2 linked regions of the Desulforamulus hydrothermalis Lam5 = DSM 18033 genome follow. The protein of the gene in region 2 interacts with the protein of the main gene of each other region in a pairwise test. Links are inferred from orthologs where the notes say so. Each region holds a gene or a part of one and is shown on either strand. Other genes may lie near its edges.

Region 1 (6,588 bases), on a different replicon or contig from region 2:
TCAAAAAACCGGTATTCCTGTCAGTAAGATTAGAGCAGCCAATAATCTTACCGGCGATCTGATTTTCCCGGGGCAGGTATTAAGCCTGCCGGAAGTTAAACCTGCTGTGGCAGCTTTGCCGCCGGCCAAGTCGCCGTCAACTGCCTATACCGTAAAACCTGGCGACAGCCTGTATTTGATTGCCCAAAAATATAATACCCGGGTCGAAGCATTAATGCTTGCCAACAGTCTCAGCGGCACCTTAATTTACCCCGGCCAGCAGCTGATTCTGCCCGTTACGGCTTCCCGCAGCGCTGCCACCATGGCTGTTGAAGTGAGCCGCAGTGCCAAGCGGCCGGTTATTCCTTACACCGATGAAGATTTGGATTTGCTGGCACGTTTGGTGCAAGCGGAGGCAGGCGGCGAACCCCTGGAAGCCCAAATCGGGGTAGCTGCGGTGGTAATTAACCGGGTGCAAAGTGATCTTTTTCCGGATACCATTCAGGAAGTTATTTACGCCCCCAACCAGTTTGCACCTGTCCGCAACGGTTGGATTAACCGCCCGGCCGGCCAATCAGCCATTCAGGCAGCCACAGCCGCTTTGTATGGCAACGACCCCACCGGCGGAGCTTTATACTTCTTTGATCACTCTACACGCAACTCATTCCTGCGTTCCCTGCCGGTTTCCGCCACCTACGGCCAAATGATTTATGCCAAGCGTTAACAGGGGATGACAGCCAACTAACAGCAACCCCGTACCACTTTATGGGTGGTACGGGGTTGCTGTTTTGGCAATTTAATCTACCGGCTAAGGCCGGATGACAGTAAGGGGTTATAAAAACTTAACCGGTGTCGGCTGCACACTTTCCGGGCCTAACTGCAAATCCACCGCCAGGGGCAGGTGGTCGGAAGCGTTGGCCTGCATAGGGAAACTTGCCAACACCTGCCACGCCGGCGATATAAACACATAATCTATTCTTTCAGTGGGTTGGCCGGCCGGGTAGGTAGCCGCATCTTCCCCGCTGTCCGCAGCTGCATCCCGCAGCACAGAAGTTATCAGGCGGTACACCGGCGAGTCCGGCCGGTCGTTAAAATCTCCCACCAAAATTACCGGCCGGTTTGTGCGTGTGACAATACGCAGTATTTCCTCGGCCTGCTGTAATCTTTCTTGCTGGTTAAGCCCCAAATGGGTGCAAAAAAAACTTACCGTACCGGCGGGCAGGGCAATTTCCGTTTCTAACAAGCCCCTTTGTTCCCCCTGGCTGGGCAGCAAATATTGTCGGTAGCTGACAATTGGCCAGCCGCATAACACGGCATTGCCATACTGGGCTGCCCCCCAGGTCAAATTGGGGGCAAAGACCCAGCTTTTTCTTAGCCAACGCCCTAAAATTTTAGCCTGGTGCTGAAAAAAACTGCGCGGCATGTGCTTATCAACTTCCTGCAGCCCTATTAGCTGAGCTTTGCCGGCACCAAGCACCTGGGCCACCCGGTTTAAATCAACCCTGTGATCCAGTCCCCGGGCATGACGAATATTGTAACTGACCACCCGGATTGTTAGCAAAGCCTTTCCCTCACTTCAGCCACCTGCCGGCCGCGGCACTTTGCCTATGTTTTGCCTGACCAGCCAGGTTTGCTTGCTGATTTTATGATTATGCTATGCTGCCGGCGGCCTTGCTGCTACCTTTCCGTTGCCTGCGCATCGCCTCCGGCGTGCCGGTTGAACTGCTGGGCCCAATCATTATAGGCAGCAAGAAGTTCCATCACCTCTTGGCAAACCGCTTTTTCCGGCGCCAGCAAACGGGTAGCAAACCCCAGGCCGGATACAAAGCCGGCCAGCATACCTCTGTGAAAATCCGGTCCATGCCGGTGCTCGGCTGCTTCCTGCCTGGTTTGTCTGGCACAATCCTGCAACTCATTTATTTTTCGCTGCAGTGCAGCCAGCAAATACCTTTCTCTGTCCTCTTGCGGCATTGCCAGTAATTCCTGCCGGCTCAACACATTAACACACTCCCTTGGATGTAGTTTTTTACATCCATTATAACAGAACTTAAAAATAAAAAATTTGGGATGGTATCCCAAATTTCAGCTGATAAAGGCCACCCTGCAAGGTATTTTCGCCCCGTCCCCGGCAGCCCCTTCATACATTTTTAATTTTGCGCAAAGCGGCATACATTTTATAGGCGCAACCCGGTTTTAGCTTCTTTTCCCCATCGCCAATGCGAATAAGCTGAACCTTGCCGTTGACAATTTTAATCTTGCCAATCAGTTTAGACATATGCATCCCTCCCGGTTTAGTGAAAAAGACAACTATCTCAAAGTCGGTTATGCCCCTTTGATTTGACGCAGTGCTGCATACATCTTGTATGCACTGCCCGGTTGAAGTTTCTTTTCCCCCTCGCCAAGCCGGATTAATTGTACTTTGCCGTTCACAATTTTAATTTTGCCGATCAGTTTTGCCATAGCTGCCACCTCCTGATCTTTTGCTTGGGAAAATTATAGCAATCTCCATTTTTCGGAGCAATAGTTCTGGTCCTAATCAAAATTGTAAAATAAGTCATGTAATTCTAATACAAAATTGTTTTATTTTTATTATTTTTCTTTACTTGTACTAACCGTTAAGTGCAATTAATAAACTTTAACAAACAGGACAAGGAGGTGCAGCCATGAAAACAGACCGGCAAATCTTACAATGCCTGTTGCATGGTTTTTCCTGGTCTAAACTAAAGAAGACGGTTTTTCTCGAAAAAAAGAGTGGCTATGAATTATCTCTGGAGCAGCAAATTGAACAAGCCAAACAAGCTTGGCTGATTGCCCTGGAGCAAATGCAGTGGGCAGATAAAGACTTGTTGGAGGCGGCCATCTTAAAAACCACCGCCTGTGAAAAGCGCTATATTGCCTTGCTGCAAAAGGCCCGGGATATGAATTATGTTGCCTGGGACCCCCGGCAAATAACCCCGGCGGCAACCAACCGATGATAGCTGCGCCGGGGCTCGGAAGCTCAAGGAATTATGTTTACTGTTCAAGATTTATTTTATCAGTTGATCCGCCTGGTAAGAGCTGCGCACATAGGGCCCGGCCGCCACTTGCTGAAAGCCCATGCTTTGCCCCATGCGGCGGTAATATGCATAGGTCTCGGGAGTTACATACTCCTGTACAGCCAGGTGCCGGTGGCTTGGTCTAAGGTACTGCCCAATAGTTAACAGGTCACAAGCCACCTTTCTTAAATCTTCCATTACACCCAGCACTTCCTCTCTGGTTTCCCCCAACCCCACCATCAGGCCGGATTTCGTTAAAATGCCGGGGTCTTGTTCTTTTACCAGCTGCAAAAGCTGCAAGGAACGCTGATAGTGGGCCTGGGGACGCACTGTCGGGTACAGCCGGGGTACGGTTTCCACATTGTGATTATAAACCTCCGGTGCGGCCTCTGCCACCTGCCGGATGGCCGCCCGGTTACCCCCGAAATCCGGGGTTAAAACTTCCACGGTTGCCCCGGGCAAGCGCTGCCGGATAGCCTGCATGGTGCGGACAAACTGGTTGGCGCCGCCGTCCGGCAGGTCGTCCCGGGTTACCGAAGTGATTACCACGTGTTTTAGCCCCAGCCGGCAGGCCGCTTCAGCCACCCGTGCCGGTTCTGCTTCATCCACCGCTGCCGGGGTTCCCTTGGTTACGGCACAAAAGCGGCAGCCCCGGGTACAGGTATCGCCGAGGATCATAAAAGTGGCTGTCCGGCGGGAAAAACACTCGGATAAATTGGGGCAGCGGGCTCCCTGGCAAACCGTATGCACAGATAAGTCTTTTAGCAACTCCCTGGTGCGGGGCAAATCTGCGGTGTAGATTACTTTCCGCCGCATCCAGTCAGGAAATTGACCTGCCATGGCAATCCCTCCCTTAAATGTGAATAGCCCGGCCATGCACCGCTTCCGCAGCTTCTAAAAAAGATTCTGCCAGGGTAGGATGGGCATGGATGACCCGGCTGATTTGCCCTACGGTAGCCCCCAGTTCCATGGCCAGGGCCGCTTCGGCAATTAAATCAGTGGCATGGGGCCCTATGATATGTACTCCCAGCACCTTGTCTGTGGCCGGATCGGCCAGTATTTTCACAAAGCCGTCGGTTTCGCCCATGGCGGCTGCTTTGCCGGAGGCCATAAAGGGAAACTTGCCCACCTTAGGCTTGATACCCTTTTCTTCACACTGCTGAACGGTCAGCCCCACGCCGGCCACTTCCGGGGCAGTAAATATACAGTTAGGCACCAGGTCATACTTCATGGCCCGCGGCTGTCCCAGGATGTTGTCCACCGCCACCAGAGCCTGGGCAGACGCCAGGTGAGCCAACTGGGCTTTGCCCGTAATGTCACCGACGGCGTAAATGCCCGGCACCTCGGTAGCAAGGTATTCGTTCACCGGCACCTCGCCCCGCTGCCCCAGCCGGACACCGGCTTCTTCCAACCCCAGGCCTTCCGTATTCATTACCCGCCCTACCGAAATAAGAATTTTATCTGCCTGAAGCGTTTCCCCGCCTTCCAACAAGGCGGTTACAAGATTGCCCGACTTTTCCACCCCGGTAATCTTTACCCCGGTTTTTATGTTGATGCCCCGGCGTTTCAGCAGGGTTTGCAACAGGCGTGCCACATCCCGGTCAGCCATGGGCAGGATACCGGGCATGGCCTCGGCAATGGTAACCTGGCTGCCCATTTCGGCAAAAATGCAGGCAAACTCGCAGCCCACCACTCCGCCGCCAATTATTAACAAGCTGGGCGGCACTGTTTGCCAGGCCAGGGCTTCATTGGATGTCACTACCCGGTGGCCGTCGTAGCCTAAAGTTTCTAAAATTGCCGGCCGGGTGCCGGTGGCTAAAATAATATTTTCTGCCACCAGTTCCATGGTTCCCCCCTCCGGCAAATAAACCGCCACTTTGCCGGGGCCGGCCAGTTTGGCGGTGCCTCGCAGGCAGTCGACCTTATTTTTTTTTAATAAGTATTGCACGCCGGCCACCAGTTTTTTGACCACCGCATCCTTGCGCTCCACCAGCTTGGCGTAATTAACGGTTACCTCACCCAGCCGGATACCGAACTCCGCTGCCCGGCGGATTTTATGCAGGGTTGCCGCTCCCTCGACCAGTGCTTTGGTGGGAATGCAGCCCCGGTTAAGGCAGGTGCCGCCCACCTCATCCTGTTCCACCAGGGCCACTTTGGCGCCCATTTGAGCAGCCCGGATGGCCGCCACATAACCACCCGGCCCGCCGCCAATAACTACCACCCGGTAAGTCAAAAAATTACCTCCTTTTTGAAAATTTAAGCTCTGCATTACCAGTAAAACTTAATATAACTTTGCTTTTGTACTTCGACTTGCCGGACCGAAAACCTGCTGCCGCCCACCACAAAAACGCCCCCTTAAAGGGGGGCATCAAACTGTCGGCAAAGGATGTAAAGCAAAGTAAGGCGGTTTTATGATCCCCTGTCGGCGACTTGTCGAAGCACCGGTCACAGCACTTGATGAGCGAAAGGAGCCCTTGGGGTGGCGCCCACAGGACGTGGGCGCCAGCCGAACCGGGCCAGGATGGCCCGTTTGAGGCGACCCCAGGGGCCACCGGAGCGAATCATAGTGCTGTCGGTGCGTAGACCGGAGCCAAAGGGGATCATAAACCACCGGTAATGTTTGTGGACACTCTGACGCCCCCTTAAAAAGGGGGCGTGCATAATGCTATGGCAAGTTAGTATAACCCATTAAGTAACGGTCGCACTCGCGGGCTGCCCCGCGTCCTTCGTTAATAGCCCAGATCACCAGGCTTTGGCCCCGGCGCATATCCCCGGCGGCAAACACCCCCGGCAAGTTGGTGGCAAACTTGCCATAGGCCGCCTTGATGTTGCCGGCTCGGTCACGTTCCAGTCCCAGTTGGTCCGGCAGAGTATCTTCCGGGCCGCTAAAGCCCATGGCTAAAAGTACCAGCCGGGCCGGCCAGACTTTTTCGGTACCGGCAATTTCCCTGGGGGCAAAGCGCCCTTGATCGTCTTTTATCCATTCAATGTTGACGGTGTGCACTTCTTTAACCTGCCCCTGCGCATCGCCCACCAACCGCTTGGTCATGACACAATACCGGCGCGGGTCGGCGCCGTACAGGGCTGCTGCCTCCTGCTGGCCGTAATCCACTTTGTGCACCCTGGGATACTGGGGCCAGGGGTTGTGGGGTGCCCTCTGCAAGGGCAGTTGAGGCATAATTTCCAGTTGGACAACACTGCGGCAACCGTGGCGAATGGCGGTGCCCACACAGTCTGTACCGGTATCGCCGCCCCCAATAATTACCACATCTTTGCCGGCGGCGGAAATAAAGCGGCCGTCCCGGTGGTTAGCATCCAGCAGGCTTTTGGTATTGGCGCTGAGGAATTCCACCGCAAAGTGAACCCCTTTTAGGTTGCGTCCTTCTACCGCCAGGTCACGGGGTTTGGTTGCTCCGCCGCAAAGCACCACTGCATCAAATTCCTGCCGCAGCTGATCAGCAGATACGTCTTTGCCCACTTCGGTATCGGTAATGAAAGTAATACCTTCCGCCGCCAGTAAATCAACCCTTCTCTGCACAATCTTTTTGTCCAATTTCATATTGGGTATGCCGTA
Region 2 (16,550 bases):
GCGCTTCCCCGGCTGCTACGGCAGCCGCCGAACCGCCGCTGGAACCGCCCGGCACCCGTTCCCTGTCCCAGGGGTTGTAGGTTAAATGAAAGCCGGAATTTTCGGTGGAGGAACCCATGGCAAATTCATCCATGTTGGTCTTGCCCACCAGCACCATATCCGCCGCCGCCAACCTGGCCACAGCCGTAGCTGTATAGGGCGGTATAAAGTTATAAAGCATCTTGGAAGCACAGGTGGTGCGAATACCCTCTGTACACATATTGTCCTTAACAGCCGTCGGAATGCCGGCCAAGGGACCCACCGGCTGCCCTGTGGCAATTTTTTTATCCACCTGCCGGGCTTGTGCTTCTGCTTGTTCCCGGGTAATGGTCAGAAAGGATTTAACTTTGTTTTCCACCTCTTCAATGCGCTGAAAAGCCGCTGCTGTTATTTCCACAGCAGACACTTCTTTTTTAACCAGCATTTCATGAAGCCGGTGGGCTGTTTGCTGCAATAAATCCAAAACTTTCCCTCCTCAAGACTTCTGCGAAATTCACCGGTCCAACCTCGTACCGGCAGCAGCCGCTGAACAGGCCCCCGCTCAGCAGCAAGAAAACCTATACTATCTTGGGCACTTTAAAGAAGCAGTCTTCCCGCTCCGGAGCGTTAGCCAGGGCCTTTTCCGGATCAATATGCGGGCCCACCCGGTCTTCCCGAAACACATTTTGCAAAGGCAGCACATGAGCGGTAGGAGGCACGTTGTCTGTAGCCAGCTCCTGCAGTGCTTTGGCTGCCTCAAGAATTTTATTTAACTGTCGGGTGTACAATTCTTTTTCTTCTTCATTCAGTTCTAACCGGGCCAGCAGGGCCACATGTTCCACATCTTGTTTGCTAATCAATCAGGTACACCTTCCTTTGCTAAAAACTGACATCATTATACCAAAGTTTGCTAAAACAGCGCAACTTAAGGTATTGAGCAGATTGTAAAGGCAAACTCATGGTATGCACAGTTTTGGGGCATGCTAAAATGCGATAAAAACTGTATTTAAGAAAAGGAGGCCCATCCATGCACCACAAAAAAGTCATCTCCACTGAACAAGCACCGGCTGCTATTGGTCCTTATTCGCAGGCTATTGCGGCAGGACCTTTCATCTTTACCTCCGGCCAAATTCCTATCGATCCTGTCAACGGCACCATCGTCACCGGCGACATACAGGCCCAAACCAGGCGCAGCCTGGAAAATATCAAGGCCATTTTGGCCGCAGCCGGTGCCGGTATGGATCAAGTTGTTAAAACCACTGTTTTTGTGAAAGACATGAATGACTTTGAAAAAATTAACGAAGTTTACGCCGAGTATTTTCCTTCCCCCGCTCCGGCCCGTTCTCTGGTGCAGGTGGCCCGGCTGCCCCGGGATGTGGGGGTGGAGATTGAGGTTATCGCCGCACCCGGTCATGGCCACGGGCACGGTTCAGGCGGCTGCTGCGGCTAATAAGTTCTGGTTATAATATTTAACGGTGGTTTATGATCCCTTTAGCTCCGTTTTGCGCACCGCCGGCACGCTGCCGGCTGCTGCGGCCATTGGGTACGCCGGCCTTAGTCCGGTTCAGCCGGCGCCCGCAGGATGCGGACGCCGGCCCAATGGTTCATTTCGCTTCCAGTGCTGTTAACGGTATGGCGACAAGCGGCCGGCAGGGGATTATAAACCACCGTGGCTTTATTTTTTTTCAATCTTTCTCCACACTACGGTCTAATTTAGTTTTTGTATTTCCAACACCCTTTCATAAAACGGCTCGCCAATATAAAATATCTTCACTTTGTCGCCTGATTGGAGGGAGTCGATTTCGTTGCCCTGTTTATCAACCAGCCGCCCAAAATCCCAACCCCAAAAATGATCAGGCACATATTTTTTACTGCTGCGGTTGTTTTTCTTTAAATATAACGCCCGGTTGATCCGATCCACCTCGCCGGTGATATTTTTAACCTCCGGCAGGGTTATAGATTGCACTTTATTGTCAGCGGTCAATCCTAATTTAATAAATTGGCCTGCCTTTAACTTCTTCAGAAGGTCTTTACCGGTTTTGCCTTTGGCTTTGTCATCCCTAATCTCGGCATCCCAGGCCACAGCATAGTCCACCTCTTCATTTAACATATCCTTTACTGTTATTACCACCGGTTCTCCTTCGGCATGACGTAAATAACTGGCATAAGTGTCCCGCTGCACCGGTGAAAAGCTTCTTCTTTCCAGCAACTCCAGATAGGCCAGTTTTTTCTGGCTGTCCAAAATACCCGCTACCCGGTAATTGACAACCTGTTGCAAGGGTACGGGATGCCCCTGCCAGTAGGCCGGACAGCCGGCTGCGGCCGTTATTTTTTGCGTCCCCTTGAGAGAATTAATTTGTATTTCCAGGCCGTTTTTCCCCGGGGCAACCGCCGCTACCCAGCCTTCAACCTTTCTTTTGGCATCTGTTTTCAGCCACCCCTGGTCGTAAAGCTTGGCCAGCAAGGCAGCCATTTCTCCCCGGGAAACCTGATGTTGGGGGCGAAAGGTACCATCCGGGAAACCGGACATAATGCCCTGGCTGACCACCGCCCGGACCGCCGGCAGATAAGCCGGCGGTATGGCCTGGCTGTCGGTGAAGGCAACCCCGCCGCCGTCTACGGGCGGCAAATATAGCGCACTGGCCAGGAGAACGGCCAGCTGTCCCCGGTTGACGGGGCGATCGTGGCGAAACTGCTGCAGCAGGTCAGCCGGCAGAAAATTCTGTTGCACCGCAAAATTTATGTAGTTTTGTCCCTGGGGCACCGCATAAAGGGCGCTTGCCTGTTTAGTTTGTTTTAATTTGGCTATTTGTTCCCCAAAACCGGCCGCCTGCAAAACTTTCTGAACGGCTTCCAGCAAAGTGAGCGGTTGTTGGGGACGAAACGTATGGTCAGGAAACCCCTGGTCATAACCAAGGGCTGTGACTTTTTCAATGGACTGCCTGGCCCAGTGTCCTTTAATATCTGTAAAATCGGCTGTGCTTACCTGGTTGCTGGCCGCCCAACCGGCTGCTGGCAGCAACAGCATTATCAGCAGACCGGCGGCATACCGCAGCAGTTGGAAAATACCCATAAATTACCGCTCCTTGTTAACGTCAATAAATTTTATCAGCACACCCTTGTCGGTGGCCAGTAAGACAGCTCCGTCCGGCAGCATAACGGGCGCCATTTTAATGGCATCCTTTTCATCTTTGCCGGTATCTATCATTATGCCGCCATCTTTATGTAAAGTCTGGCCGGTGGTCTTGTCAATTTCCTTTTCCCAGATTAAACGTCCGGCAGTGTTGATACAAAACAGCCGGCCATCCGAACTGCCGGCATACAACCGCCCGTTCAGGTTATCAACCGCAATCCCTGATACCAGGTTGATCAGCGGCAAGTCCCATTTAAGAGTACCGTCTGTGGCAGCGAGCGCAAATACTTTATGTTGACCGGTAAAGTACAGGGTGTTATCCGCCCCGAAGGCGGGTTTTGTTAAATCGTCTGACCTGACCGAATAAGTCCATTGTTCCTTGCCGGTGCGGCGATCCAGGCACATTATTTTGGCCGCCGTGTTTCTCTCCAGGCGGGCCGGGTTAGTTACAACGTACAAATTCCCCGCCGGCCCAAAGGACAAGTGGATGTTCTTCAGCTCCCCCAAACCCCGGTGCCACAGGCGGTTTCCCCTGGCATCCAGGGCCCGCAAGCTGTAGCCGGTGTTCTTATCCCCGCTGCAAACATAAACCGCCTCGCTGTCCCCCAGGGCAGCCACCACATTTTTTTCGTCTGAAAAACGCCACTTAAAGTTTTTCTTGGGTTCCAGGGCATACAGGCCATCCGCCACGCCCAGGTAAACCAAACCGTTGGGGCCGGCGGTCACCACGCCGCTGCTTTTGCTTCCCTTAGGTTTGGACAAAATACGGTAAAGCCAGGTAAGACTGCCGTTGGGCTTCATTTGCTGCATGCCGTCGGTACCCACCGCATAAACCGTCCCGTTGTCCACCAGCAGGGGCTCGGTTATTTTGCCGCTCAGTTCCAGCTTGCGTTCCCAAAGTTTCGACCCATTGCCCAAATCATAACAAATAATTTTATTGCCCGCCGGAACATACAACAACCCGTTAGCCGTCACTGTCACATCCGCCGACAATTTGCCAGCTTTTTGTTGCTGCCAGACAAACCGGCCATAGGGGTATACGGTATAACCGGCTTCCGCCGGCCAGGCTGACATCATTAAGTAAAAGACTGCTAACAAGAAACAAAATCTCACTTCATCACCCCTCAGACTGTTACTTCTTTAGTTGCCCGGAAATTCCTTCATTAATTAGTGATATCGTCTTTAGCCTGGCAAATCTTGAGGTAAAAGGGAGTGTAATTAAAAAGGACAAAGGCACCTTAGCGGTGCCTCCAGAGTGTCGACAAACATTGCCGGTGGTTTATGATCCCCTTTGGCTCCGGTCTACGCACCGACAGCGCTATGATTCGCTACGATCGCCATTGGGGCCGCCTCAAACGGGCCCTCCTGGCCCGGTTGTCAATGATTAATTTTCATTATGCTTCAACAACGCAATAAACTCTGCCTCATTAAGGATGGCAATGCCCAACTGCCGGGCTTTCTCGTACTTGGAGCCGGGATTTTCACCCACCACCAGATAATCAGTTTTTTTACTGACACTGCCGGCTACTTTGCCGCCCAGTTGTTCAATGGCCGCTTGGGCAGCCTGGCGTGAAAAAGCCGCCAGGGTACCGGTCACCACAAAGGTTTTGCCCGCCAGGGGCAGTTCAGCCGGGTTTGGCTGCCCTGCTTCCTGCATGTTGACGCCTGCCTCGGCCAGCCGCTCAACCAGCCGCCGGTGGTCCGGCCGGGCAAAATAATCCACCACGCTTTCAGCAATCTTAGGACCGATTTCCGGGATAACGGTTAAATCTTCGAAGGTTGCGTTCATTATAGCCGTCAGGGAGCCAAAATGCTGCGCTAAAACTTTCGCGGCCCGCTCGCCCACATGGCGAATCCCCAGGGCAAACAGCAGCCGGGCCAGCGAATTGCTTTTGCTGGCCTCAATGGCCTGCAGCAGGTTATGGGAGGAGCGGGCTCCCATACGTTCCAGCTTGATTAAATCTTCATAGCGTAAACTGTATAAATCCGCCGCATCCCGCACCAGGCCGGCTTTAATTAATTGGGTAACGATGCTTTCCCCCAGACCGGCAATATCCATGGCGCCCCGGGACACAAAATGGATGATGCCTTCCCGGGCTATGGCCGGACAATACCGGTTGGTACAACGGTGGGCAGCCTCCCCGGCTGCTCTTGTCACAGGAGCACCGCATGCCGGGCAGGTAGCGGGCATGGTAAAAACCTTTTCTTTACCGTTCCTTTGTTCAGGAAAAACTTGCACCACTTCCGGGATAATATCACCGGCCTTTTGTACCAGGGCTTTATCGCCAATCCGAATATCCTTCTGGCGAATTACATCTTCGTTATGCAAAGTTGCTTTACTGACTGTGGTGCCGGCCAGTTGAACAGGTTCTAAAACAGCTGTCGGTGTCAACACCCCGGTTCGTCCTACCCTGACGATAATGTCCTTAATGGTGCTTACCGCCTGTTCCGCCGGGAATTTATAGGCAATGGCCCAGCGGGGACTTTTCAGGGTGGCCCCCAGCCGCTGCTGCTGATCCAGAGAATTAACCTTTATCACCAGACCGTCTATGGCATAAGGCAGTTGAAACCTTTTTTCCTGCCACTTGGCACAATAATCAATAACCTGCTCGATATCCCGGCACACCCGGTAATGTTCATTAACCCGCAGTCCCAGCTGCCGCAGCCAGGTCAGGCCGGCCGCGTGGCTCGATATTTGGCGGCCCTCCAGGTGGCCGATGGCATACATATAAATGCTAAGCTGGCGGGCCGCCGTCACTGCCGGGTCCAGCTGCCGCAGGCTGCCTGCCGCAGCGTTGCGGGGATTGGCAAACAGCGGTTCCCCGGCCTCTTGGCGGGCTTCATTAAGGCGGCTGAAGGAATCCTTGGGCATATAAGCCTCGCCCCGCACTTCTAAAAAGGGTACCGCTTCCTTTAAACGAAGGGGGATGGCTTTGATGGTACGCAGGTTAGCGGTGATATCTTCGCCCTGCGCGCCGTCGCCCCGGGTAGCTCCCCGCACCAGCAGCCCGTTCTCATAGGTTAAGGAGATGGCTAACCCGTCAATTTTCAGCTCAACCACATATTCCACCGGCTCGCCGGGCAGGTTGCCGCACACCCGGCGGTCAAACTCCCGCAAATCAGCCTCACTGAAAGCGTTAGCCAGGCTTAGCATGGGCACCCGGTGGGGTACCGACTGAAATCCCTGCTGCACCTGCCCTCCCACCCGTTGGGTCGGCGAATCAGGCGTCACCAGTGACGGATATTCCGCCTCCAACCGGATCAATTCCTGCATTAACCGGTCGTATTGGTCATCCGTAATAACAGGCCGGTCCAATACATAGTATAGGTAATTGTGGTGTTCTATCTCCCGTCGCAAAGCCTCTGCTCTGGCCTTAATTTCCGGGCTAACCATAATGACTTGCCTCCTTAATTTAAATCGAAAACCGTCCCCGACCGGAACTTGCCGTTAAAAGCCGCCCCGGGCAATCAATTGCGCTGCATATTTAATAATTAAGGCGGCTGGTACAAAAAACAGCTGCGCCAGTATCGTGCCCAGCAAGCGGGTAAGAGCCAGGTAAAAGCACATTTGCTTAATATCCTGCTCCGGCCTTTCTCCCCGCAGAGCCTGGTCAGTAATGCCGGCAGCCGTAGGATCCACCACCGTGGCAAATAAAACGGTGGCAATACCGTTAATGATGCCGGATAAAAAAGCTGCCGTAGAACGAAATTCGGGATATAAGGCACCGGCATAAATGGCTGACAGCACCGCTGTGGTATATATGCCGGTAACCAGCACATTAAGCACCAGAAATTTTTTGGGAATGTTAATTTTTTGTCGAAGGGCCTGCAGAAAAAACTGCCGGTTGGGTATGCGCACAGCCTGCCTGACCTGGCTGGCCGCTTTGACCGGCGAAAACAGCAGCAACCCGATCATTTTGGGTACCGACCGCACCTGATCAAACAAATATATACCCTTGGTAAAGAAGGTAATAAAAGTGGGGATAAATAAGCCTCCCACCAGGGTACCCAAAGTCGCCCCTAAAATTACCGTCCGCACCTGCACATTCAGATGCGCCAGTTCCTGACGGTAGGCCACCGATTGCAGCAACGCCGCTCCGCTGCCTGCCGCCTCCGTGCCGCGCTGGATAGCGTGCTCAATAATTGATGAAAGTAACGGCGCCTGCAACATATTGGCGGTTTGTGCAATCAAAAATATTACATTAAAAAGTGAATAGGCGGTGGCCAGCCGCCCGGTTATTACCCCGGCGGGACGCACAGCGTAAATCAAGGTATTAATCAAGTGTATCACGGCGGTTAATACCACCACTGCCATTAAGCGGTCCATTATTTTCCTCCGCCTTTAGTGTTGCCCGTTTAAACCTTTTCTAATGGCGCATATTGAGCGATTAAGGTTTTTAAACCCTGCTCCGGGAAAGCCACGGTCAGTTCGGCATCCCCGCCTTCGCCGGACACTTTTACAATCACGCCTTCGCCCCATTTACGATGACGCACCCGGTCTCCCAGCAAAAAGGTGCCGGCTTGTGCCGCAGTTTTGGTTGCCCCGGCAGCTTGACTGCCCCAACCGGTTACAGAGTCTTGCTTGCCGGGTAAAGGTTTGGCGGCATCCGTCAGCTCACCGGGAATCTCCTCCAGGAACCGGGAGCGGGGATTCATATTGGTTCGCCCAAAAAGTGTTCTTTCCCAGCAGTGGGTTAAGTAAAGCTGTTCTTCCGCCCTGGTAATGCCCACATAAGCCAGCCGGCGCTCTTCTTCCATCTCGGACTGGTCAACCAAAGCCCGGCTGTGGGGAAAAACCCCTTCTTCCATACCGGTTAAAAAAACCACCGGGAATTCTAAACCTTTGGCACTGTGCAGGGTCATCAGCACCACCTGGTCTGCTTCCGGATCATGCCTGTCCAGGTCGGTAACCAGTGAAATATTGGCAAGAAAATCCACCAGACCGGCCGCTTCCCCTTGCTGCTGATCAAATTCCTTCGTCACTGTGAGAAATTCCTGCAAGTTTTCCAGCCGCGTCCTGGCTTCTACTGTATCCTCAGCAGTCAATTCGGCCCGGTAGCCGGTACTGTTAAGGACTTCTTCGGTTATTTCTGTCACTGAAAGGAAGGTGGCTTGTTTGGCCAGATTATCCAACAGGTCAGCCAGCAGCCGGCATTGGCTGCGTGCTTTCGCCGGCACACCCGGAATTTCCTCCACCGCGGTCAGCGCCTGCAGCAGGCTCAACCCTTGTGCCAGGGCGTAGGCGGTGATTTTCTCCAGGGAAGCAGCCCCGATGCCGCGCTTGGGAACGTTAATAATGCGCAGCAGGCTCTGGCTGTCGGCCGGGTTTACCAGCAACCTTAAATAAGCCAGTAAGTCCTTAATTTCCTTCCGGTCATAGAACCTGGCTCCCCCAAAAACAGTATAGGGAATACCCTGGCGCAGGAAAACTTCTTCAAAAACCCGGGATTGGGCATTGGTGCGATAAAGCACGGCCATCTCCCGGTAATTGCGGCGACCGCTGAAATGCAAATCTTTAATGCGGTCCGCAATAAAATAGGCCTCCAGCCGCTCGTTCTCCGCCCGGAAAACATGAATAAGGTCACCTTTTCCTTTAGCGGTCCAGAGTTTCAGTTCTTTCGCCTCGCTGTTATTTTTAATGACAGCGTTGGCAGCTTCCAAAATGTTGCCTGTGGAGCGGTAATTTTGTTCCAGTTTAACCACCCGGGCCTCCGGATAATCCCGCTCAAAGCTCAAAATATTGTTGATATCCGCCCCCCGCCACTTGTAGATAGATTGGTTGGGATCTCCCACCACACAGATATTGCGGTGTTGCGCCGCCAGCAGGGTTACCAGCACATACTGGGCATGGTTGGTATCCTGGTACTCGTCCACCAAAATATATTTAAATTTAGTCTGGTAATAGCCCAGCACATGCGGATGTTCCTTAAACAGCCGCACCGTTAGCATCAGCAAATCGTCAAAATCCACTGCATTGTTTTTATACAGCTTTTCCTGATACAAGCGGTAGACCCGCCCGGCCACTTGTTCAAAAAAGTCGTAGGCCTGACGATCATACTGTTCCGGCGTCAACAACCGGTTTTTAGCCCCTGAAATAACCCCCAGCAGACTTCGGGGCTGAAAACGCTTTTCATCAATTTGCAGTTCCTTAAGGCACTCTTTGATTAGTGTCTGCTGGTCAGCATCGTCGTAAATGGAAAAGTTGGCACCGTAGCCCAGGGCTTGAATTTCCCTTCTGAGAATACGCAGGCAAGCGCTGTGAAAGGTAGTTACCCACAAATCCCTGGCTGCCTGCGGCACTAAGGTTTCCACCCGGGTTCTCATTTCGGCCGCTGCTTTATTGGTAAAGGTGATTGCCAAAATGTTGTAAGGCGGCACCCCCTGGCTTAAAATATAGGCAATCCGGTGGGTAAGTACCCTTGTCTTACCTGAGCCGGCCCCGGCCAGCACCAGCAGGGGGCCTTCTGTATGCTGCACCGCCGCTGCCTGGGCAGGATTCAGATTCGCTGCTATGTCCATAAATTCCTCCGTTTGCTAGTGGTTATCAAAAAACACACTACATTATATCACATGGCCGGTGTTAATTAGCATAATTTTATTGCTGACCCGTCCCAGCCAAACACTAAGCAAAAGAGAATGTTCTTCAACCGGATGAACATTCTCCTCGGTACGCAGAAAAAACTTGTCCTTCCTGTTAGTTATTATTATAACACAACCGGGGTTTGCTACCGGCAGTTACCAAAAAACAGCAACAAAAAAGCAGGGGCACATGATTGCCCCTGCCCAACCCCTATTTTTTTCTGCCGGCCAGTTCCTGATAAACAGCCGCCGGCTCCACGCCCTGGTGGGCCAGCAAAACCAGCAGGTGGTAAAGCAAGTCAGCCGTTTCATAAGTTAGTTCAGCACGGCTGTTTTTGGCGCCAATAATTACCTCGGCACATTCTTCACCGACTTTTTTACAAATCTTATCAATCCCTTTTTCAAACAAATAAGTGGTGTAGGAATCAGCCGGCCGCTCGGCTTTACGGCTTAAAATTAACCGGTATAACTCATCCAGTACGGATGACCCCGCGGGCGCCTGCGGGGGCCGGTTGCCATAAACCAGGGCCGGATCAAATAGCTTGTCGCCTTCCACAACCACCATACCATCAGGCTTAACTTTATTATGAAAACAGGAACTGTAGCCCTCGTGGCAGGCCGCACCGCCTGCCTGCTCCACCAGCAGCAGCAGGGTATCGGCATCGCAGTCATAATAAAAGCCCTTCAATTTTTGCACATGCCCGGAGGTTTCTCCCTTTTTCCACAACCTTTGCCGGCTGCGGCTATAAAACCACACCTCCCCGGTAACCAGGGTTTTTTCCACTGCCTCCCGGTTCATCCAGGCCAGCATCAATACCTCTTTACCGGCTGCCTCTTGTACAATGGCGGGTATTAACCCCGCTTCGTTAAACTTGAGGGTATCTATAATAAACTTCATAATTTATATCACCAGCTTTTCTTTCATCCGAGTAATTTCTGCATCGCCGCCTTTACAAGCGAACGGGGATACCCAGTTGTTTAAGGTATTCTTTGGTTTGCCGGATGGTATAGGTGCCAAAGTGGAAGACAGAAGCGGCCAGAGCAGCATCCGCCAAGCCTTCGGTAAAACCCTGGGCGATGTGTGCCAGGGTACCGACGCCGCCGGAAGCAATGACCGGAATTTTTACCTGCCGGGCCACGGTACGGGTTAAGGCCAGATCAAAGCCTTCCTTGGTGCCATCCCGGTCCATGCTGGTGAGCAGTATTTCACCGGCACCCAGCTCCTCTGCTTTAACCGCCCAGGCCACCGCATCCAGACCGGTGGGGGTACGGCCGCCGTTGATGTAAACCTCCCAGCGATCCGGTGCCACCTGCCTGGCGTCAATAGCCACCACTATGCACTGGCTGCCGAATTTATGGGCCCCCTCGGCAATAACCCGGGGATTTTTGATGGCTGCCGTATTAACTGCAATCTTATCGGCGCCCGCCTGCAACATCAACCGCATGTCCTCCACCGTGCGGATACCGCCCCCCACCGTAAAGGGAATAAATACTTCCTCGGCGGTTCGCCGCACCACCTCCAGCATAGTGGCCCGGCCGTCGGCAGAAGCAGTAATATCCAAAAAAACCAGCTCATCGGCCCCTTCCCGATCGTAAAGAGCAGCCAGTTCCACCGGGTCACCGGCGTCCCGCAGGTTAACAAAATTCGTTCCCTTAACCACCCTGCCGTCAGTTACATCCAAACAGGGGATAATTCTTTTCATTAACATAGGCCTCTCTCCCCCCGGGCTATAGCCAGTGCTTCCGGCAATTTAACCGCCCCGGTATAAAGGGCTTTACCCAGAACAGCACCTTCCACCCCGTCAGCCTCCAGGTCTTTCAATGCTCTGATATCAGCCAGGGAAGACACGCCGCCGGAGGCAATTACCTGCAGGCCGCTGTCTTTGGCCAACCGGCCGGTGGCAGCCAGGTTGGGGCCGCTCAGCCTGCCGTCCCGCCGGATGTCGGTAAACACTATACGCTCTATGCCCAGTTCTTTAACTTCTAAGGCCAGTTCCAGGGCTGTTTTTTGCACCGTTTTGCCCCACCCTTGGATAGCAACCAGACCGTCCCGGGCATCAATCCCCACCAGTACCCGCTGCCCGTACCGGCGGCAGGCCTCTGCCACCAGGGCCGGCTGCAACACGGCCGCACTGCCCAGGATGACCCGGTTAACTCCCAGGGTAAGCAGCTCGTCAATGGTCTCTACATCCCGGATGCCGCCGCCCACCTGTACCGGCACCTGAACAGCCCGGACAATATCAGCAATAGCCTGCCGGTTGCGCGGTTGCCCGGCAAAAGCACCGTCCAGATCCACCACATGAATAAATTCAGCCCCCTGTTCCTGCCAGGTGCGGGCAATGCCGGCAGGATCATGGGAATAAACGGTGGCACTCTCCATGCGGCCTTCAATTAATCTAACACAACGGCCTTCTTTTATATCTATGGCAGGAAACAAAATCATGCCCTCACCGTCTTTCCAAAGTTTTCGAGTATGCGCAGCCCCAGGGTACTGCTCTTTTCCGGGTGGAATTGAATACCATAAACATTTTGCCGGCCCACCACCGCGGCAAAGGTAAGGCCGTAATCGGCGGAAGCAATAACCAGCCGGGGATCTGCCGGCTCAACATAATAGGAATGGACAAAGTAAAAGGCTGACCGGTCAGGAATACCCTCCATAAGCGGTGAGGCATTGGTGACACTCACCTGGTTCCAGCCCATGTGCGGCACTTTCAACTCCCCTTCGGGAAAACGCTTCACCGTACCGGGAAAGATGCCCAATCCCCGGTGATGGCCGAACTCCTCGCTGGATTCAAACAGCAGCTGCAGCCCCAGGCAAATTCCCAAAAACGGTCTGCCCGCCGCCACCACCCGGTGAATGGCCTCAACCATACCGGCAGACTGCAAATTGGCCATGGCATCCCGAAAAGCCCCCACACCGGGCAACACCACGGCCCGGGCGGCTGCAACCGCTGCCGGGTCACGGACAATTTCGGCCTGACATCCCACCCGTTGAAATGCTTTTTGGACACTGCGCAAATTTCCCATGCCGTAATCAATCACAGCAATCACTTTTACAGCACCCCCTTGGTGGAAGGTATATCAGTCAGCCGTCCATCCCTGGCCGCTGCCTGGCGCAAAGCCCGCCCCAGCGCTTTAAAAGCCGCTTCAATGATGTGGTGGGTATTGCGTCCGCTGAGCAATCTTATATGCAGGGTGATACCGCTGTTGAGAGCAAAGGCCCGCATAAATTCTTCCACCAGTTCCGTATCAAAATTGCCCACCCGGGCTGCCGGCAGCGGCAGGTCGATAGCCAAATGGCCCCGGCCGCTGATATCCGTTACTGCCAGCACCAGTGCTTCATCCATGGGTACCAGGGCATGGCCGTAGCGGTTGATACCTTGTTTATCGCCCAGTGCCTGCCGGACGGCCATGCCCAAGGTAATGCCGATGTCTTCCACCGTATGGTGATCGTCAATATGAGTATCACCGGTTGCCCGGACAGTCAGGTCCAGGGCACCGTGTTTGGCCAGCAAACTAAGCATATGTTCCAAAAAGCCAACACCGGTTTGCAGCCGGTAATCTCCTGTACCGTCCAGTGAAACAAACACTTCGATATCGGTTTCGCCGGTGCGGCGTGCCACCCGGCCCTGCCGCTGGGTCATCGACTATCCCTCCCCGCTGCCTGCAGCACTTTCGCCAGTGCCTGTAAAAACAGTTCATTTTCCTTCGGCCGGCCTACAGTTACCCGCAGAAAACCGGGCAGTTCCGGCCCTCCCAGCTTGCGGATTAAAATACCTTGCTGCAGTAATCCTTGATGAATGGTTTTGCTTTCAAAATTGGTGCGAAATAATATAAAGTTGGCTGCCGAGGGATAGGCTGTAACCCCCTCGATATTTTGCAGCCCCTGCCAGAGTATCTGCCGCTCTTGTAAAATAGCCTGAATTTGCTCCTGAAACAGTGCCGTATGCTGCAATACCAGCCGGGCCGCCGCCTGGGAAAAAGCATTTAAATTAAAGGGCTGTTTGACTTTTTTAATTTGTCTTAAAACATCCGCATGAGCCAGCAGGTAACCAACCCGCAGCCCCGCCAGGGCAAAGGCCTTAGAAAAAGTTCGCAGGATAATCAAATTCGGGTAGCGGTTTAACAAAGGCGCACAATCGGCCCCGCCAAATTCCAAATAGGCCTGATCTGCCACCACCAGGCAGTTGACCTGCTGCAGCAAGCTTTCAATTTCCTCCAGGGAAGAAGCATTGCCGGTGGGGTTATTGGGCGAGCAAAGAAAAATAACCCGGCTGTCCCGCTGTCTGGCATAACACACCAGGGCGGGCAAATCCACAGAAAAATCGCCGCGGCGGGGCACCGGTATGGGTTTGGCCCCGGCCACCAGGGAGTGAATTTTATACATGGAAAAGGTTGGATTAGTAATCAGCACCCTTCCGCCGGTGCCGAAAGTTAACAAAATATTTAATATTAATTCGTCAGAACCGTTGCCCACCATTACCTGTTCCGGCGTTACCCCGGCATAGGCCGCAATATCCCGGCGCAGTTCAACCGCTTCCCCGTCCGGATAACGGCTTAACAAATCACCGGCTGCCAGTTGCCCGATTTGGCGGGACACTTCGTCCGGAAAGGGGTAAGGGTTTTCATTGGCATCCAGCTTAATGACATCCGGAAAGACATGGGCGTCATAGGGAATTAACTTGTCCAGCCCGTCCCGCACCAGGTTAGCAAGATTAAAGGCTTCACGCAACCCGATCACTTCCTTCATTATCTATCTGTCACACCCGCCGACCTAAAAACTACACATTATCCTTAAGACGTATCCTGACAGCGTTAGCGTGGGCGGCCAGCCCCTCCGTTTCTGCCAGCCTGACAATATGCGGCCCCAGCTTGTTTAAACTTTCTTTGGAAAAGGCAATTACGCTGCACTTCTTCAGGAAGGTGTCTACATTTAAGGGGGAATAAAAGCGCGCCGTACCGCCGGTGGGCAGCACATGATTGGGGCCCGCCAGATAATCCCCTACCGGCTCGGGGGAATAGTGGCCCAGGAAAACCGCCCCGGCATGGCGGATCCGACCCAGCTGTTGAAAGGGTTCCTCCACCAGCAGTTCCAGGTGCTCGGGAGCAAAATCATTGGCCAGCGCCAAAGACTCGTCCAGGCTGCCGGTTAGGATGATGGCGCTGTGGTTGGCCAGCGACTGCCGGGCTATCTCCTGCCGGGGCAACCGGCTGACCTGGTGAGCCAGTTCCTGGCTGACGGCCTGGGCCAGCGCCCGGTCGTGAGTAATTAAGACAGCGGCTGCCAGAGTGTCGTGTTCTGCCTGGGACAGCAGGTCCGCCGCGGCATAGGCCGGATTGGCGGAACCATCCGCGACCACCAGGATTTCACTGGGCCCCGCCAGCATGTCAATATCCACCTGGCCGTACACCATCCGTTTAGCCAGTGTTACATAAATATTGCCCGGCCCCGTAATTTTATCCACCCGGGCGATGGTTGAGGTGCCGTAAGCCAGGGCAGCAATGGCCTGGGCGCCGCCTGCTTTATAGATTTCGTCTACCCCGGCTTCTGCGGCGGCCACCAGGGTATAAGGATTTACCCGGCCATCAGCCGCCGGCGGGGTTACCATCACCACCTGGGGCACCCCCGCCACTTTGGCCGGCACGGCATTCATCAGAACCGAAGATGGGTAAGAGGCAGTGCCGCCCGGAACATAAATGCCCACCCGCTCCAGTGGTAAAATCAACTGACCCAGCACAGCACCGTCCCGGTCAGGCTGAAACCAGGAGCGGGACAGCTGTTGCCGGTGATAGGCGGCTATCCGCTCTTTGGCCAGTTGCAGCGAAGCAAGCACCTGCCGGTCAACCTGCCGGTAGGCCTGCTCAATTTCTTCCCGGCTAACTTTTAATTGAGCCGGGCTTATATCAGCCTGGTCAAACTGTTTGGTGAACCGGCATAACGCCTCGTCGCCCCCTTGACGCACTTCCTCCACAATGGCGGCCACACGCTGCGCCAGCGCTGCCTGGTGGGCTGTGCGGCCGGCAAATAAAGCCTCAATGGCCTGCCGGTCCTGGGCATTGATAATTTTAATGACTGCCATGGGTATAAGCCTCCTCTACCACCTGACGCAATCTTTCCACCAAAGGGTTGATCCTTTCGTTTTTCAGCCGATGGCTGACCCGGTTGGCAATTAACCGGGTGGTCGAGCTCAACACATCTGCAATGGGTACCAACTTATTTTCCCGCAGGGTACGGCCGGTAGAAACCAGATCGACAATCATTTCAGCCAATCCTACAATGGGCGCCAGCTCAATATTGCCGTGCAGCTTGATAATTTCCATTTGCATACCCTGCCGACGGAAAAATTCTTCCGCAATGCGGGGGAATTTGGTGGCCACACGGGTCTGGTTCCAAAAAGCAAGGTTTGTTTCTTTGCCCTCCGGCACTGCCACTACAAACCGGCAGCCGCCAAACTGCAAGTCTAACAGCTCATAAACGTCCTTATGCTGCTCCACAATGGTATCTTTACCCACCAAGCCAAGATCCGCCGCACCGTATTCCACATAGGTGGGAATGTCGGTGGGCCGGCAAATAATAAAGCGGACGACATCCTCTGCCGAGTACAGCAGCAGCTGCCGCCCGGGCTCTTTAATCCCCTCTGTGTTTAACCCTGCTAATCCCAATAATTTTACGGACTCTTGATAGAGAGTCCCTTTGGGCAGAGCAATGGTTAACAGCTCCCTGGCCGCCACCAAATAAACCACCTCTTTAACTTGTTAAATTACTAATATAATATTATGTTAAATTGATAGCAAGGTGGTGTCAAGTACTAATTTAACA

Evidence for each region.
Region 1: the proteins of pcrA (region 2) and lpdA interact in binary tests that used the Escherichia coli proteins (3 or more experiments, as listed by UniProt). The link is inferred for Desulforamulus hydrothermalis Lam5 = DSM 18033 from one-to-one orthologs.

The regions. Positions count from the first base shown.
Region 1 is NZ_CAOS01000008.1:134,509-141,096, forward strand. What follows is about bases 3,058-5,978. They hold lpdA (dihydrolipoyl dehydrogenase), read right to left. Parts: upstream 5,248-5,978; coding sequence 3,868-5,247; downstream 3,058-3,867. Other genes in these bases: lipA (lipoyl synthase), read right to left, coding at 3,058-3,854; DESHY_RS14225 (hypothetical protein), read right to left, coding at 5,460-5,618; DESHY_RS05915 (glutamate synthase subunit beta), read right to left, coding at 5,680-5,978. Outside these bases: DESHY_RS05885 (cell wall hydrolase), read left to right, coding at 1-703; DESHY_RS05890 (endonuclease/exonuclease/phosphatase family protein), read right to left, coding at 812-1,540; DESHY_RS05895 (hypothetical protein), read right to left, coding at 1,657-1,977; DESHY_RS14215 (hypothetical protein), read right to left, coding at 2,117-2,254; DESHY_RS14220 (hypothetical protein), read right to left, coding at 2,302-2,439; DESHY_RS05900 (hypothetical protein), read left to right, coding at 2,643-2,954; more of lipA, read right to left, coding at 3,006-3,057; more of DESHY_RS05915, read right to left, coding at 5,979-6,588. UniProt on the Escherichia coli protein: Lipoamide dehydrogenase is a component of the glycine cleavage system as well as of the alpha-ketoacid dehydrogenase complexes.
Region 2 is NZ_CAOS01000014.1:18,963-35,512, reverse strand. What follows is about bases 7,090-10,001. They hold pcrA (DNA helicase PcrA), read right to left. Parts: upstream 9,671-10,001; coding sequence 7,508-9,670; downstream 7,090-7,507. Other genes in these bases: hisIE (bifunctional phosphoribosyl-AMP cyclohydrolase/phosphoribosyl-ATP diphosphatase HisIE), read right to left, coding at 9,942-10,001; DESHY_RS12085 (lipid II flippase Amj family protein), read right to left, coding at 7,090-7,478. In the rest of the region: Asp-tRNA(Asn)/Glu-tRNA(Gln) amidotransferase subunit GatA, read right to left, coding at 1-502; Asp-tRNA(Asn)/Glu-tRNA(Gln) amidotransferase subunit GatC, read right to left, coding at 597-878; DESHY_RS12105 (RidA family protein), read left to right, coding at 1,046-1,468; DESHY_RS14775 (hypothetical protein), read right to left, coding at 1,573-1,707; DESHY_RS12100 (S-layer homology domain-containing protein), read right to left, coding at 1,727-3,091; DESHY_RS12095 (PQQ-like beta-propeller repeat protein), read right to left, coding at 3,095-4,264; DESHY_RS14770 (hypothetical protein), read left to right, coding at 4,433-4,567; NAD-dependent DNA ligase LigA, read right to left, coding at 4,536-6,545; more of DESHY_RS12085, read right to left, coding at 6,600-7,089; more of hisIE, read right to left, coding at 10,002-10,628; imidazole glycerol phosphate synthase subunit HisF, read right to left, coding at 10,681-11,439; hisA (1-(5-phosphoribosyl)-5-[(5-phosphoribosylamino)methylideneamino]imidazole-4-carboxamide isomerase), read right to left, coding at 11,433-12,173; imidazole glycerol phosphate synthase subunit HisH, read right to left, coding at 12,170-12,781; imidazoleglycerol-phosphate dehydratase HisB, read right to left, coding at 12,784-13,374; hisC (histidinol-phosphate transaminase), read right to left, coding at 13,371-14,480; hisD (histidinol dehydrogenase), read right to left, coding at 14,512-15,810; hisG (ATP phosphoribosyltransferase), read right to left, coding at 15,797-16,465. UniProt on the Escherichia coli protein: A helicase with DNA-dependent ATPase activity. Unwinds DNA duplexes with 3'-5' polarity. Translocates on single-stranded DNA with 3'-5' polarity. Initiates unwinding more efficiently from a nicked substrate than double-stranded DNA.